DNA from 3 places in the Streptomyces sp. NPDC102437 genome. Region 2 is predicted to be linked to each of the others. Evidence: riboswitches for the same ligand, from Rfam matches in the RefSeq annotation. Region 2 holds a riboswitch; each other region holds the start of a gene.

Region 1 (4,420 bases), on a different contig from region 2:
GCCCAGACCGCCGAGATCGAGCAGATGAACAAGATCATCGACAGGCTCTGACCCCGGCAGGGGTGCGGGCCGCCGGCGTACGAAGGCCCGCATCCCCTTTCCCTGTCCGGCCGGTACGGGCACGTCCCACCGACCGCCGTTCGGCCGGCGGCCTCGGCGCCACTGCCGGGCTTGCGGCAAGGAGGTAGCCGACCCGCCAACCGCGCGTCTAGCGTGACCGCATGGATCGTGGCGAACAGTTGCTTCACGCCTCGTCGGCGGGCGGGGTGCTCGTCATGCCGGAAGAGGAGCGAGAGGCCTTGCTGGGCAGGATCCGCGCCTTCCTCGCAAGCAGACCTGAGACCGCCCGCGGCGAGTTCACCCTCCCGATGCTGACCGGCGTGATGCGCGTCCGGCGGCTGTGAGGCGCACGAGGCCGACAGCCCCGGCATCAACGGATCGGGGCGCGTAGCAGTTCGGCCACCTCCTCGGCGCCGGTCTCCCGCAGCTCCTCGCCGACCAGCAGCCACCTGGTGACACCGACCGATTCGAGGAAGGCGAGGTCGTGACTGGCGATCAGGAGTGCGTCCCCGTAGGACTCGAGCGCACCGGTCAGCTGTCGCACACTGGCGATGTCGAGGTTGTTGGTCGGCTCGTCGATCATCAGCAGCTGCGGGGCCGGTGCGGCGAGCATCGTCGCCGCGAGGGCGGCACGGAAACGTTCGCCGCCCGACAGTGTGGCCGCCGGCTGTTCCGCGCGCTTGCCCTGGAAGAGGAAGCGCGCGAGCTGGGCGCGGATGTGGTTGTCGGTGACACCGGGCGCCATCCGGGCCACGTTCGCCGCGACGCTCAGTTTGTCGTCCAGCACATCGAGCCGCTGCGGTAGGTACCGCGCCGGTACGAAGGTCCTGGCATCGCCCGACAACGGGGCCAGCTCACCGGTGAGCGTGCGCAGCAGCGTCGTCTTACCGGCGCCGTTGCGGCCGACGAGCGCGATGCGCTCCGGCCCGTTCACCTGGAGGGTTCCCTCGCGCAGCCCCCCGAACCGGGGCGCAGCCCGTTCAGACTCAGCACGGTGCGCCCGGTGGGCACCGCCGTGTGCGGGAGGCTCACGCGGATCCCGGCGTCGTCGCGGATCGCGTCGGCGGCCTCCTCCAGGCGTTCGAGCGCCTCGCCGAGGCGCTCCTCGTGGACGCCGCGAAGCCTGCCCGCAGACTCCTGTGCCGATCGCTTCCGGCGGCCCGCCAGGATCTTCGGGAGGCCGCCCTCGGCCTCCGCCTTCCGGCCGTTCCTCTGGCGCCGGGCCAGCTTCGCCTGTGTCTCCTCCAGTTCACGCTTCTGGCGGCGCACATCGGCCTCGGCGGCCCGCAACATCCGCCGGCGGCCTCCTGTTCGGCGGCCACGGCCTCCTCGTACGCCGACCAGCCACCGCCGTACCAGTTCACCGAACCGGTGCGGAGCTCGGCGATGCGGTCTACGCGCTCCAGCAGTTCCCGGTCGTGGCTGACCACGACCAGTACGCCCGAGCGCCAGGAGTCGACGGCTTCGTAGAGCCTGCGGCGCGCGAACACGTCGAGGTTGTTGGTGGGCTCGTCCAGGAGCAGGACGTCGGGGTGCTCCAGCAGCAGCGCGGCCAGCCGGAGCAGGATGGTCTCCCCTCCGGACAACTGCCCCACGGCGCGGTCGAGTTCGATGCCGCCGAGACCGAGCGATCCCAGTGTCGCCAGGGCCCGTTCCTCGACGTCCCAGTCGTCGCCGACCGTCTCGAAGTGCTTCTCGTCGACGTCGCCGGCCTCGATGGCGCGCAGCGCGTCGCGCCGCTCGGCGATGCCCAGGGCCCGGTCCACCCGCAGTGTGGTGTCGAGGGTGATGTTCTGCGGAAGGTGGGCGAGACTGCCGCCGACGGTCACCGACCCCTGGGACGGGCGCAGTTGACCGGCGAGCAGCCGCAGCAGGGTGGACTTGCCCGCACCGTTGGCGCCGACGAGCCCTACGCGCCCCCGGCCGATGCTGAGCGAGAGACCATCGAGGACGGTGGTGCCGTCCGGCCACCGGAAGGTCAGGGCCGAGCAGGTGAGGGAGGCGTGGGGGGTGGTGGGTGTCGCCATGAGTGTTCCTCGCATTCGCAAGCGCAGTGAAGGGGGCTTCGTATGCGAGCACCACGCGGCGACCGGGCAGCGGAAGGAGGTGCGGCGGTCCTGAAGAGCGAAGGACGGCTCATGCACCGAGGTCGCATCCACGCGGGGTCACGGGCAGTGCGAAGCACTGCTACTGCGTGACGGGCGTACGGGGAAAGCCGTACGGCGTGATGTTCGCGAACCTCAGATGCGCAACGTCCACCTCAATCGGAGATAACAGGACATCGAAACTGTAACGACCGGGGGGCGGAAAGGCAATGTCACCGGGTCTTGGCGATCACTGGGCGAAATGCCCGCTTTTGTGAATTCGTGGCGCGAGTCACGTTGGGCCCGGGGGGTGCCGTGCCCCGTGAGCCGGTTCCCTTTCCGCGCAAGGGGAGCGGGTCGTGCGGTGTGAGGTGGATTACCGAAATTCCCGTTAATCGATCTTGTGGGCGAATTGCATTCGGAAATTGGGGTCTTGTCCCGTTCGGCTCTTCTCGCCTACGGTCACCGTCAATCCGGACGGAACGCCGAATCCTGCCGCCGTCCGACCATCCGACCACCCATGCACGGCAGGAGCGGGGGACCCAGGTAAGCCGCCGGTCCGGAATCCGGAACGGCTCGGGGTGGAGCCGCGCTCGCGTGCGGCCAGGCATCTCCAGCCTGAACCCGACAGCTCACCCCGCAGGCGACGGAGAGGAATCCACCATGTCCGCAACGGGTACGTACCGTCGTCGCAAGTCCACCCCGCTGACCCGCGGTTTCATAGCCGTGGGCACCGGCGCCGCCGCGCTCCTGCTGCCGCTGCTCGGTGCCCACACCGCCTCGGCGGCTCCGGCACAGTCCGCCGCCGCACCGGCCGCGCAGTCCGCGACGTACACCAACGATCTGGACGGCTGGATCAAGGAGTCGCTGGCCGTCATGGCCGAGCACAACATCCCCGGCAGCTACGACAGCATCCACCGCAACATCATGCGCGAGTCGTCCGGCAACCCCCGGGCAATCAACAACTGGGACTCGAACGCCGCCGCCGGGACGCCGTCCAAGGGTCTCCTCCAGATCATCGATCCGACGTTCCGGGCCTACCACGTGCCCGGGACCTCGACGGACAGCTACGACCCGGTCGCCAACATCACGGCAGCGTGCAACTACGCGGCCGCCAGGTACGGCTCCATCGACAACGTCTTCGGGGCCTACTGACGTACGCGACACCGCCGCCGCACCGCCGGGTGCCCCGTCCCGAGGTCAGCCCAGCCTCGGGGGTGTCCAGTCGGTGTGGCGGAGGATCGTGCGGACCGTGACACGGGACGGCGCGAGACGCATCGCCGCGTTGCGCAGCGCGACGGCCGCCGGGTGGGACAGCTGCTGGCCCATCCGGCCGGCCTGCCGCGCGGCCCGCGCGACCGACTGGCTGCGGGGTCGGCGCTCCGCGTCGTAGCTGCCGAGCGCCGACTCGACGGTCGCTTCGCCGGACACTGCGGCGGCCAGTGTCGCCGCGTCCTCCAGTGCCTGGCAGGCCCCCTGGCCGAGATTCGGGGTCATGGCGTGCGCGGCATCGCCGAGCAGTGCCACCCGGCCCACCACGTAGAAGGGAAGCGGGACGACCAGTTCGTGGACGTCATGGTGCAGGACGGCATCGGGCCGGGTCGCCGCCGGCAGGGCGGGAATCGGGTCGTGCCAGCCGTCGAACCGGCGGCGGACCTCCGCGAGCGGGTCGGGATGGCGCACACCGGCGGGAGCGTTGAGCACCGCGTGCCACTCGGCCCTGCCGTCGGCGAAGGCGATGCGGCCGAACTCGGCCCCCGGTCCCCAGGTCAGCTCGAAGTCGGCACGCAGGTCGACCGGCGACTCGGTGATGGCGCGCAGCACCGTCGAGCCGCTGTGGGCCGGACGGGGGATGTCCCGGGAAGAGCAGGCCGCGCAACCGGCTGCCGATCCCGCCGACGGCCACGACCAGCTCCGCCTCCAGCCGGGTGTCACCGGCGGCCGGTCGCACCCGCGAGGCGTCGGACCGGTCGACGGACGTCACCTCGGCCCCGATGACCAGGGACTTTGGAGGCAGGGCCGCGCGCAGCAGGCGGTGCAGCTCGGCCCGGGGGATGCCCACGATCGGTGTCCCCAGCTCCCGTTCCAGCGCGGCACCGTTCATGCGCGCCAGCAGGCGGCCGTCCGGGGTGCGGGTGCCGCCGGTGTACTGGGGCCGCGCGGCCGCGCGCACCGCCGCCCCGACACCGAGGGCGTCCAGCGCGCGCATGCCGTTGGCGTGCAGGGAGATGCCCGCGCCCACGTCGTCGAGGGTGCGGGCGCGTTCGACGACCATC
Region 2 (4,420 bases):
GCGAAATTCGGTCCGAACCGGTGACGACATCCCGCCCGATTGCTTCCCTCTGTATACGGCGTAATTGTTAATTCCGGACGCCTGCGGTGTTTACGGAGTGTTGCGTGCTCCTCACCCCGCCGGGGGCGGCGGGCCCCCCTCGCAGCCGGTGCGCGGCCGCGGCCCGCTCCGCATGGTGCGCGGCCAGCGCCCTGGCCCGTTCCGCGTCGCCGCGCGCCACCGCGTCCACGATGGCCCCGTGCTCGGCCCAGGAGTCCACCGGGCGGGCAGGCTGCTCGACCGCGTACATCCAGGCGATCTTGTGTCTCAGCTGGGTGAGCAGCGCGATCAGGCCGGGGCTGCCGGAGGCCTGCGCCAGCGTCTCGTGGAACCAGCCGCCCAGCGCACGCAGGTCCTCGCCCTCGCCGCGCCGGGCCCGGTCCTGGCCGAGCCGCACGAGGCCGCGGAGCACCTTGAGGTGTGCTTCGGTGCGGCGTCGCGCGGCGCGGGCGGCGCCCAATGGCTCCAGCAGCGTGCGGACCTCCAGGAGGTCGGCCGCCTCCAGCTCGGTGGGCTCGGCGACGCAGGCGCCCGCGTGCCGGCGGGTGACCACGAAACCCTCGGACTCCAGGGTGCGCAGCGCCTCCCGTACCGGGACGCGTGAGACCCCGTAACGGCGGGCCAGCAGCTCCTCCCTGAGACGGCTGCCGCGTTCGAAGACACCGGAGACGATGTCGTCACGGATTGCCGTGCATACCGAATGCGCCGGAATGCGCATGTCCGAACCTCCGCCTCAATCCCCCGCGAAACGCGGCCGGCCGACGCCTGATACGCGACTCTATTGCAATGCGGCCGCATTTCCGATGCCGGGCAGAAATTCATGAATATATTTTGGCCACGGGGTGGCCGGGCGGGCAGTCGTCCCCCGCGGCCGGGCGGCGGGAATGCCGAAGGCCCCGGCATGCTGCCGGGGCCTTCGGACGAGGTGGTGCGTGGGCGTCGGTCAGACGTTGACGCCGTGGGCGCGCAGGTACGCGACCGGGTCCATGTCGGAGCCGTACGACGGGGTCGTCCGGGCCTCGAAGTGGAGGTGCGGCCCGGTGGAGTTGCCGGTCGAGCCGGACAGGCCGATCTGCTGGCCCGCGCGGACGCTCTGGCCGATGGAGACGCCGATCGAGGAGAGGTGGCCGTACTGCGTGTACGTGCCGTCCGTCATCCGGAGCACGATGTTGTTGCCGTACGCGCCGCCCCAGCCGGCCTCGACGACGGTGCCGGCGCCGACGGCGACGACGGAGCTGCCGGAGGCGGCGTGGAAGTCGATGCCGGAGTGGCTGCCGGAGGACCAGAGCGAGCCGCTGGACTTGTAGCCGGTGGTGACGTACGAGCCGGCGACCGGAAGCCGGAAGGCGCCCAGGCGGGTGCGCTCGGCGGACCGGGCGGCGCGTGCCTTCTCGGCGCGGGCCTCGGCGGCGCGCTTAGCTTCGGCCTTGGCGTTGGCCTTCGCCTCGGCCTTCTTCTTGGCCTCGGCCTTGCGGTGGGCCTCGGCCTTCGCCTTCGCCGCGGCGTCGGCCTGGTGCTGCTGGGCGTCGGCCTGGGCGTCGATCCGGTCGGCGAGGGTCTTGTCGATGGCGATGACCTGGCTGAGGCCTGTCTCGCTCACGGAGGGGGCGTCGGAGTCCGCTGCGAAGGCGGGAGCGGCCAGGCCGCCGATGACGCCGGTGGTGGCCAGAGCCGCGACGCCGACGACCTTCGCGCTGCGGCGCGTCAGTCGGCTCGGGGCACGGTGCTTCCCGGTGGCACGGGTGAACGCCATGGAGTGGCTGGTCCTTTCCTTCCTTCTCGCCTACCGGGTTAGCTGACGGGTTCGGAGCAGGAAGGTCTCCTACGGACGCACCGGCCCGTCCGGGCTCAGGCATCCGATTCACCCCAGGGACTTCATGGGTCCCCGGCTCCCCAGGCTCACGCCTGGCGGGGACTCGGCGATGACTGTCCGGTACGTCGCGGATGCGGCATACGAGTGACGGACAGTCGAGCCGACGCTAAGCGGGGTCACTTTCATTCACCAAACGGACAGGCCGTTTTGTAGCGCATCCCACAGGGCAGACAGGCAACCTCCCCCCAGAACGGACAAAAAGGAAGAACCTGGCGAGATCACACTCGCAAGGGTCTTCCTTCTGTCCCGGTATCTGCCGGTACAGCGAGAGTGGCGACGGGCAGGACGGGGCTGATGACCGGCCCCGCCCGGCGCCCGCCGGGCCACTCGTCAGCCGGTGACCACCGACACCTCTCCGATGCCCAGCGCCCGGACGGGCTCCTCGATCCGTGCCGCGTCGCCGACGAGGATCGTGACCAGCCGGTCACCCGGGAAAGCGTTGACGACCGCCGCGGTCGCCTCGACCGTGCCGGTCTCCGCGAGCCGGGCGTACAGATGTGCCTGGTAGTCGTCGGGGAGGTGCTGCTCGACCTGGTCGGCGAGGGTTCCCGCGACTGAGGCCGCCGTCTCGAACTTCAGGGGCGCCACACCCACGAGGTTCTGCACGGCCGTCTCGCGCTCCTCGTCGGTCAGCCCCTCCGCCGCCAGGGTCCGCAGCACGGTCCACAGGTCCTTGAGCGCCGGTTCGGTGGACTCCGTGTCCACCGAGCCGCTGATGGCGAGCATCGCGGCGCCGGTCGCCCCCGAGGCGGTGTCCGGGGCCGATGACCGCAGCACCTGGGCGAAGGCCCGTACGCCGTACGTGTAGCCCTTCTCCTCGCGCAGCACCCGGTCGAGACGGGAGGTGAGGGTGCCGCCCAGGCAGTACGTGCCGAGCACCTGGGCCGGCCACACGCTGTCGTGCCGGTCGGCGCCGATCCGGCCGATCAGCAGCTGCGTCTGCACCGCGCCCGGACGGTCGACGATCACCACCCGGCCGGTGTCGTCGGCGGTGATCGGCGGAGCGGGACGCGGGGCCGCGGTGTCGCCCGACCAGTCGCCGAGGGTGTCGGCGAGCAGCGCGTCCAGGTCGATGCCGGTGAGGTCACCGACGACCACGGCGGTCGCCGTGGACGGCCGGACGTGGGCGTCGAAGAAGGCGCGCACAGCGGCCGGGTCGATCCGCTCCACCGTCTCCTCGGTGCCCTGGCGCGGGCGCGACATGCGCGCCTCGGCCGGGAAGAGCTCCTTGGACAGTTGCTTGGCGGCGCGCCGGGCCGGGTTGGCCTGCTCGTGCGGGATCTCGTCGAGCCGGTTGCGCACCAGCCGCTCGATCTCGCTCTCGGCGAAGGCGGGCGCCCGCAGCGCCTCGGCGACCAGCGCTAGGGCCTTGGCCAGCCGGGAGGCCGGGACCTCCAGGGAGACCCGGACACCGGGGTGGTCGGCGTGCGCGTCGAGCGTGGCACCGCAGCGCTCCAGCTCGGCGGCGAACTCCTCGGCGCTGTGCTTGTCGGTGCCCTCGTTCAGTGCCCGCGACATGATCGTGGCCACGCCGTCGAGGCCCTCGGGCTCGGCGTCCAGCGGGGCGTCGAGGAAGATCTCGACCGCCACGACCTGCTGGCCGGGGCGGTGGCAGCGCAGCACCGTGAGGCCGTTGGGCAGGGCGCCGCGCTCGGGCGCCGGGAAGGCCCAGGGGCGGGCGGGGCCGGGGGCCGGCTGCGGGTGGTACTGCATCGAAACTCCAGTCGCGGCAGCGTCGGTCACTGGTCCGCCCCCTCGTGCGCGTCGGTGTCGTCGGCGTCGGTCGCCTCGGTCTCATTGGGCTCCGCGGCGTCCGCGGGCTCGGCCGGTTCGACCGGCTCGTAGACCAGCACCGCACGGTTGTCGGGGCGCAGCTGGGCCTTGGCGGCCGCCTGGACCTCCTCCACGGAGACGTCGAGCACCCGCTGAACGGCGGTCAGGGCGAGCTGCGGGTCGCCGAACAGCACGGCGAACCGGCACAGTTCGTCGGCGCGGCCGGCGACCGTACCGAGGCGGTCCAGCCACTCGCGCTCCAACTGGGCCTGCGCGCGCTCCATTTCCTCGGGCGTCGGGCCCTCGGCTGCGAACCGGGCGAGCTCCTCGTCGACCGCGGCCTCGACCTGCGGCACCTCGACGCCGCCGGACATCTTGACGTCCAGCCAGCCCAGCGAGGGCGCACCGGCCAGCCTCAGCAGTCCGAACCCGGCCGCCACGGCCGTACGGTCACGGCGCACCAGGCGGTTGTACAGCCGCGACGACTCGCCGCCGCCGAGCACGGTCAGCGCGAGGTCCGCCGCGTCGCACTCGCGGGTGCCGTCGTGCGGCAGCCGGTAGGCGGCCATCAGCGCGCGCGCCGGGACCTCCTCGCGCACCTCCTCGCGCAGCTGCTCGCCGATGATCTCGGGCAGCGTTCCGTCGCGCGGCGGCTGCTTGCCGTCGTGGGACGGGATGGAACCGAAGTACTTCTCGATCCAGGCGAGGGTCTGCTCGGGGTCGATGTCGCCGACG
Region 3 (4,420 bases), on a different contig from region 2:
GCTGCGTCTTCAGGCCCGCCGCGGGGCGGCCGGCCCGGACTTCACCGATCGTGAGCTGGAGCTGCTGCACCACCTCTGGCAGCGCAGAGAGGTGGCCGCCCCCGCCCTGGCGTACGCGGCACAGGCGGCGGGGCTCCTGCGCCCTCACCGTCTGCCGTCACCCCCGTACGCCCGGCCGTTCCCTCCGCACGCGCAGTACGGCGCCTACCTCAACGCCCCCGCGCCCGGACCCGGCTACAACCCCTACCTGTTGCCGCAGCAGCCACCGCACTAGGACAGCAGCGGCCGGACGCGGTCAGGCGGCAGGCACGATCAGGCGGATGCCTCGGTGAGTTCGGCCAGTTCCTGCTCGGTCAGGGTGAGGTCCGCGACGGCCAGCAGCGCGGGCAGCTGCTCGACCGTACGGGCCGAGGCGATCGGCGCGGCCACGGTCGGCCGGGAGGCGAGCCAGGCCAGCGCGACGGTCGCGATCTCCGCACCGCGCTCCTGGGCAACCTTGTCCAGCGCGGCCAGGACCTTCTGACCGCGCTCCGACTCCAGGTGCCGACGGGCGCCCTCTACCCGCGCGCTCTCCACCGACGTGCCCGGACGGTACTTACCCGTGAGGAAACCGGACGCCAGGGCGAAGTACGGCACAGCGCCGAGCCCGGCGCGGGCCACCGTGTCCTGGAGCTCGCCCTCGTACGTGTCGCGGGAGACCAGGTTGTAGTGCGGCTGCAGGGCGACGTAACGGGCCAGCCCCTCGCGCTCCGAGAAGTCCAGGGACGCCCGGAGCCGCGCGGGGCCGATGTTGGAGGCGGCGATCTCGCGGACCTTGCCCTCCCTCACCAGCTGGTCCAGGGCGGTGATGATGTCCTCGACCGGCACGGTCTCGTCGTCGAAGTGCGTGTAATAGAGATCGATGTACTCGGTGCCGAGCCGGCGCAGTGATTCCTCGGCCGCGGCCTTGATGTTGGCGGGCGCGAGCCCCTGGTACCGGGGGTGGGTACTGACCTTCGTGGCGACGACGATGTCGGAGCGGTTGCCGCGCGCGGCCAGCCACTTGCCGATGACGGTCTCGGACTCGCCGCCCTCGTTGCCCGGGACCCAGGCGGAGTACCCGTCGGCGGTGTCGACGAAGTTGCCGCCCGCCGCGGCGTACGCGTCCAGCACCGCGAACGACTGTGCCTCGTCGGCGGTCCAGCCGAAGACGTTGCCGCCGAGAGCGAGCGGGAAGACCTGGAGGTCGGAAGGGCCCAGCTTACGAAGTGAAGTCATAAGTGAATCAACGGATTCCGGATAACTCGCTATTCCGAATCACTCATGAGGCCGCCCGCGACCGACCGCCCACAACAGACCGGCAGCCCTGACGTCGGGGGGTGAGCGTCAGGACCGCCGGTGTTCTCAGGGGTTGAGGCCCTTGCCGCGGAGCCAGGCCATCGGGTCGATGCCCGTACCGGAGGCGGTGTGGACCTCCAGGTGGAGGTGGGGTCCCGTCACGTTGCCGGTCGCGCCGACCCGGCCGATGGTGTCCCCGGTGCTGACCTTCTGGCCGACGCTCACGCCGATCGAGGACTGGTGGCAGTACCAGATCTCCGTACCGTCCTCCAGCTCCAGCACGGTGCGGTAGCCGTACGAGCCGGCCAGGCCCGCCGACTTGATCGTGCCGCCGTGGACGGCCTTGATCGGGGTGCCGGTCGGAGCGGCGAAGTCGAGGCCGGTGTGGTAGCCGGAGGACCACATCGAACCGGCCTGGCCGTAGGTCGAGGTGATCGTGTACGAGAAGGTCGGGATGGCGTAGCTGGCGGCGAGCTTGGCGAGCCGGGCGGCCTCCGCCTTCTTCTTGGCCTCCTCCTCCGCCTTCTTCTTCTCGGCGGCGACCTTGGCCTTGGCCTCGTCCTGCTGCTTCTGGGCCTCGGCGGCCGCCTTCTCCGCGGCCTTCTTCTCCTCGGCCGCCTTGGCCTCGGCGTCGGCGGCGTCCTGCTGCTGCTCGGCCTGCTGGAGGATGCGGGCGCGGAGCGCCTCGCCCGCGTCCGTCGTGCCCTGCTCGGCCTCGGCGGTGGTGATTCCGGCGGTGGTGAGCGGGGCGGTGGCGGCCGCGACCTGGGTCTTGTCCGCCTCGGAACCGTCGGTGAACAGGGCGCCCACGCCGGGAAGGGACTTGGCGTCGGGGAGGTTGTCCGTGATGGCGTCGGGCATGGAGATGGAGACCGGCGGCTTGCTCTGCGCGGAGGCCATGCCACCCGCGCCGACCGCCGCTATGACGCCGACACCCAGCACCGTGGAGCTACGGGCGAGACCGTTGCGCTGCTTGGCGACGCGGTGCCTGCCGCGCACGGGGCGGACGGTCTCCTCGGTGGGGTTCCACTCGTCCCAGCCGCGGTCGGGCTCACTGGTGAACTCACCCGTGAAATTGCCGGTGAAGTCGCCTTCGGGCCCGGTGCCGTAGTCGTGATCGAACCGGGACGGGGCCTCGGGGGCAGGCTTGTTGGACGCCACGGGGGCGCACTCCTTTCCTTCCTTCTCGCCTACCGGGTTAGCTGACGGGTTCGGAGCAGGAAGGTCTCCTACGGGCCCCTCCGTCTCTCACGAGACACAGGTGTCCGATTCACCCCATGTAGGTGGTTCCCCGGTTCCCTTGCGGAATTCGGCGCTCGCGCACGGCGCCGCCACTGATGACGGCTGGGACGACCGCGCTGCGTTATCGAACGTTAATAGACACCGGGGCCGTATTCCAAGCTGTTCCCACTGATCGTTCACTTCCTTGGCCTGGACTTTACGGGACACAAGCGGGTGGAACCGGACGAGTTGACCGACCTTCAGTCACTACCCCGTTTCTGACGTTGCGTCAAACGTTATGCGGAGCGGCGCCTTTCGATTACGCACGGTGGCATCGGCCCGCCACGCCACCGTCCCTGTCCGTCCCTTCCGTCTTTTCACGTCTCCTCAGCACCGACGATCCGCACGGTCCTTCGCCGGTCCGGCTGCCCCTCGGCCGGACGTGCGACCGCGAGCAACGCCATGTCGTCGGTCGTCTCGCCGCCCGTGTGCAGGCGCACGTCATCGGTCAGGGCGGACAGCAGCTCCTCGGGCCCCGGGAAGATCCGCCCGCGCAGCCGGGCCGCCGGATCGTAGAAGACCCCCTCGGCGTCCCTCGCCTCGGAGAGGCCGTCCGTGTAGAGGAGCAGCGTCGTCCCGGCCGGCAGATCCCACTCGTCCGTGCACTCCGGCCACGCTCCCAGCCCCATCCCGATCGGCAGCGCGGGCACGGAGGGCTTCAGCACCTCCAGCGCCCCGTCCGGATGCAGCAGGATCGGCTCGGGGTGCCCGCGGTTGACGATCCGCACCAGGGGCAGCCCGTACGGGATCTCGGCCAGCACGGCGGTGATGAAGCCCTCCAGCACATCGAGCCCGCCCCGCCGCGCCTCCTCCCGCGCCAGCGCCCGCTCCAGCCGCCGCGCCACCCCCTCCAGCGAGGATTCCTGCTCGGCCGCCTCGCGGAAGGCCCCGATGACCACCGCCACCGTCTCGACGGCGTCGAGCCCCTTCCCCCGTACGTCACCGACCACCAGCCGCACCCCCTGCGGGGTGTCCGCCACGGCGAACAGGTCACCGCCGACGAACTCGTCCGCCTGTGCCGCCTCGTACCGCGCCGCGACATGCAGTCCGCCGATCCGGTCGGCCGGCTGCGGCAGCACCGCGCGCATGGCCGTCTCCGCGATGTACCGCGCGGAGGCCAGCTGCTCGTTGCCGCGCCGCACGACCCCGTTGATCACCACCGCAAGGACCGAGACGGTGGCCAGGGTGAGCAGCTCGATCAACGGCACGGCCTCCGGCAACGAGCTGGTGTACAGCCGCAGCGCGATGACGGCCAGCATCGCGGCGATAGCGGTGCGGACAGTGCTGGCCAGCGAGAAGAACGGGGCGGCGATCAGCGGAGCGGCCACGAACAGCGGGATGGCCGTGAAAATCGGCGGGGTGAGGGCGTCGAACACCAGCCCGCCGAGAATCATCAGGGCGGGCAGCATCCGTACGAACCGCCGGGTACCGGCACCGCCCCCGACATGCTTGCCGCGCCGCCTCTCCCGCTTCCACACCTGTGGTCTCCTGCCCGGTACGCGCGCGGCTGCGGACGGTACCGCGCCCCACCCCCAGGCTCGCCGGACCGGAACGGAGCGGCGAATCCTCTTCGGCCAATGGGGGGAATGGGCACAGCAAAACGAATCAGGCCCGGCACGCTGCATGCGTGCCGGGCCTGAATTCTTCAGTAGCGGGGACAGGATTTGAACCTGCGACCTCTGGGTTATGAGCCCAGCGAGCTACCGAGCTGCTCCACCCCGCGTCGGTGAACACAACTCTACGGCATCTCCGGCGCCCTTTTGACCAATCGGGTCCGCCCGCCCTTCATTCCGTCCTCCTGCCGCTTCACCGGGTCCACGCC

Evidence for each region. Region 2 has a riboswitch for cyclic di-AMP ahead of ACIRJP_RS11555 (M23 family metallopeptidase). Riboswitches for the same ligand answer to the same signal wherever they lie in the genome.
Region 1: another riboswitch for cyclic di-AMP. It lies ahead of ACIRJP_RS26235 (transglycosylase SLT domain-containing protein); the one in region 2 lies ahead of ACIRJP_RS11555 (M23 family metallopeptidase).
Region 3: another riboswitch for cyclic di-AMP. It lies ahead of ACIRJP_RS21295 (M23 family metallopeptidase); the one in region 2 lies ahead of ACIRJP_RS11555 (M23 family metallopeptidase).

The regions. Positions count from the first base shown of each region.
Region 1 is NZ_JBIWKI010000022.1:46,310-50,729, reverse strand. Features, by position in the region: gene ACIRJP_RS26250 (DUF305 domain-containing protein) at 1-51, shown strand, start outside; gene ACIRJP_RS26245 (hypothetical protein) at 222-404, shown strand; partial or broken gene ACIRJP_RS26240 (ABC-F family ATP-binding cassette domain-containing protein) at 431-2,087, opposite strand; cyclic di-AMP (ydaO/yuaA leader) riboswitch at 2,650-2,803, shown strand; gene ACIRJP_RS26235 (transglycosylase SLT domain-containing protein) at 2,808-3,299, shown strand; partial or broken gene ACIRJP_RS26230 (FAD-dependent monooxygenase) at 3,345-4,420, opposite strand, start outside.
Region 2 is NZ_JBIWKI010000007.1:111,086-115,505, reverse strand. Features, by position in the region: gene ACIRJP_RS11560 (GntR family transcriptional regulator) at 68-757, opposite strand; gene ACIRJP_RS11555 (M23 family metallopeptidase) at 983-1,792, opposite strand; cyclic di-AMP (ydaO/yuaA leader) riboswitch at 1,805-1,971, opposite strand; gene ACIRJP_RS11550 (M16 family metallopeptidase) at 2,243-3,625, opposite strand; gene ACIRJP_RS11545 (M16 family metallopeptidase) at 3,652-4,420, opposite strand, start outside.
Region 3 is NZ_JBIWKI010000015.1:178,168-182,587, reverse strand. Features, by position in the region: gene ACIRJP_RS21305 (PrsW family intramembrane metalloprotease) at 1-274, shown strand, start outside; gene ACIRJP_RS21300 (aldo/keto reductase) at 313-1,257, opposite strand; gene ACIRJP_RS21295 (M23 family metallopeptidase) at 1,384-2,478, opposite strand; cyclic di-AMP (ydaO/yuaA leader) riboswitch at 2,490-2,642, opposite strand; gene ACIRJP_RS21290 (PP2C family protein-serine/threonine phosphatase) at 2,916-4,076, opposite strand; tRNA gene ACIRJP_RS21285 (tRNA-Met) at 4,248-4,321, opposite strand; gene ACIRJP_RS21280 (SPFH domain-containing protein) at 4,337-4,420, opposite strand, start outside.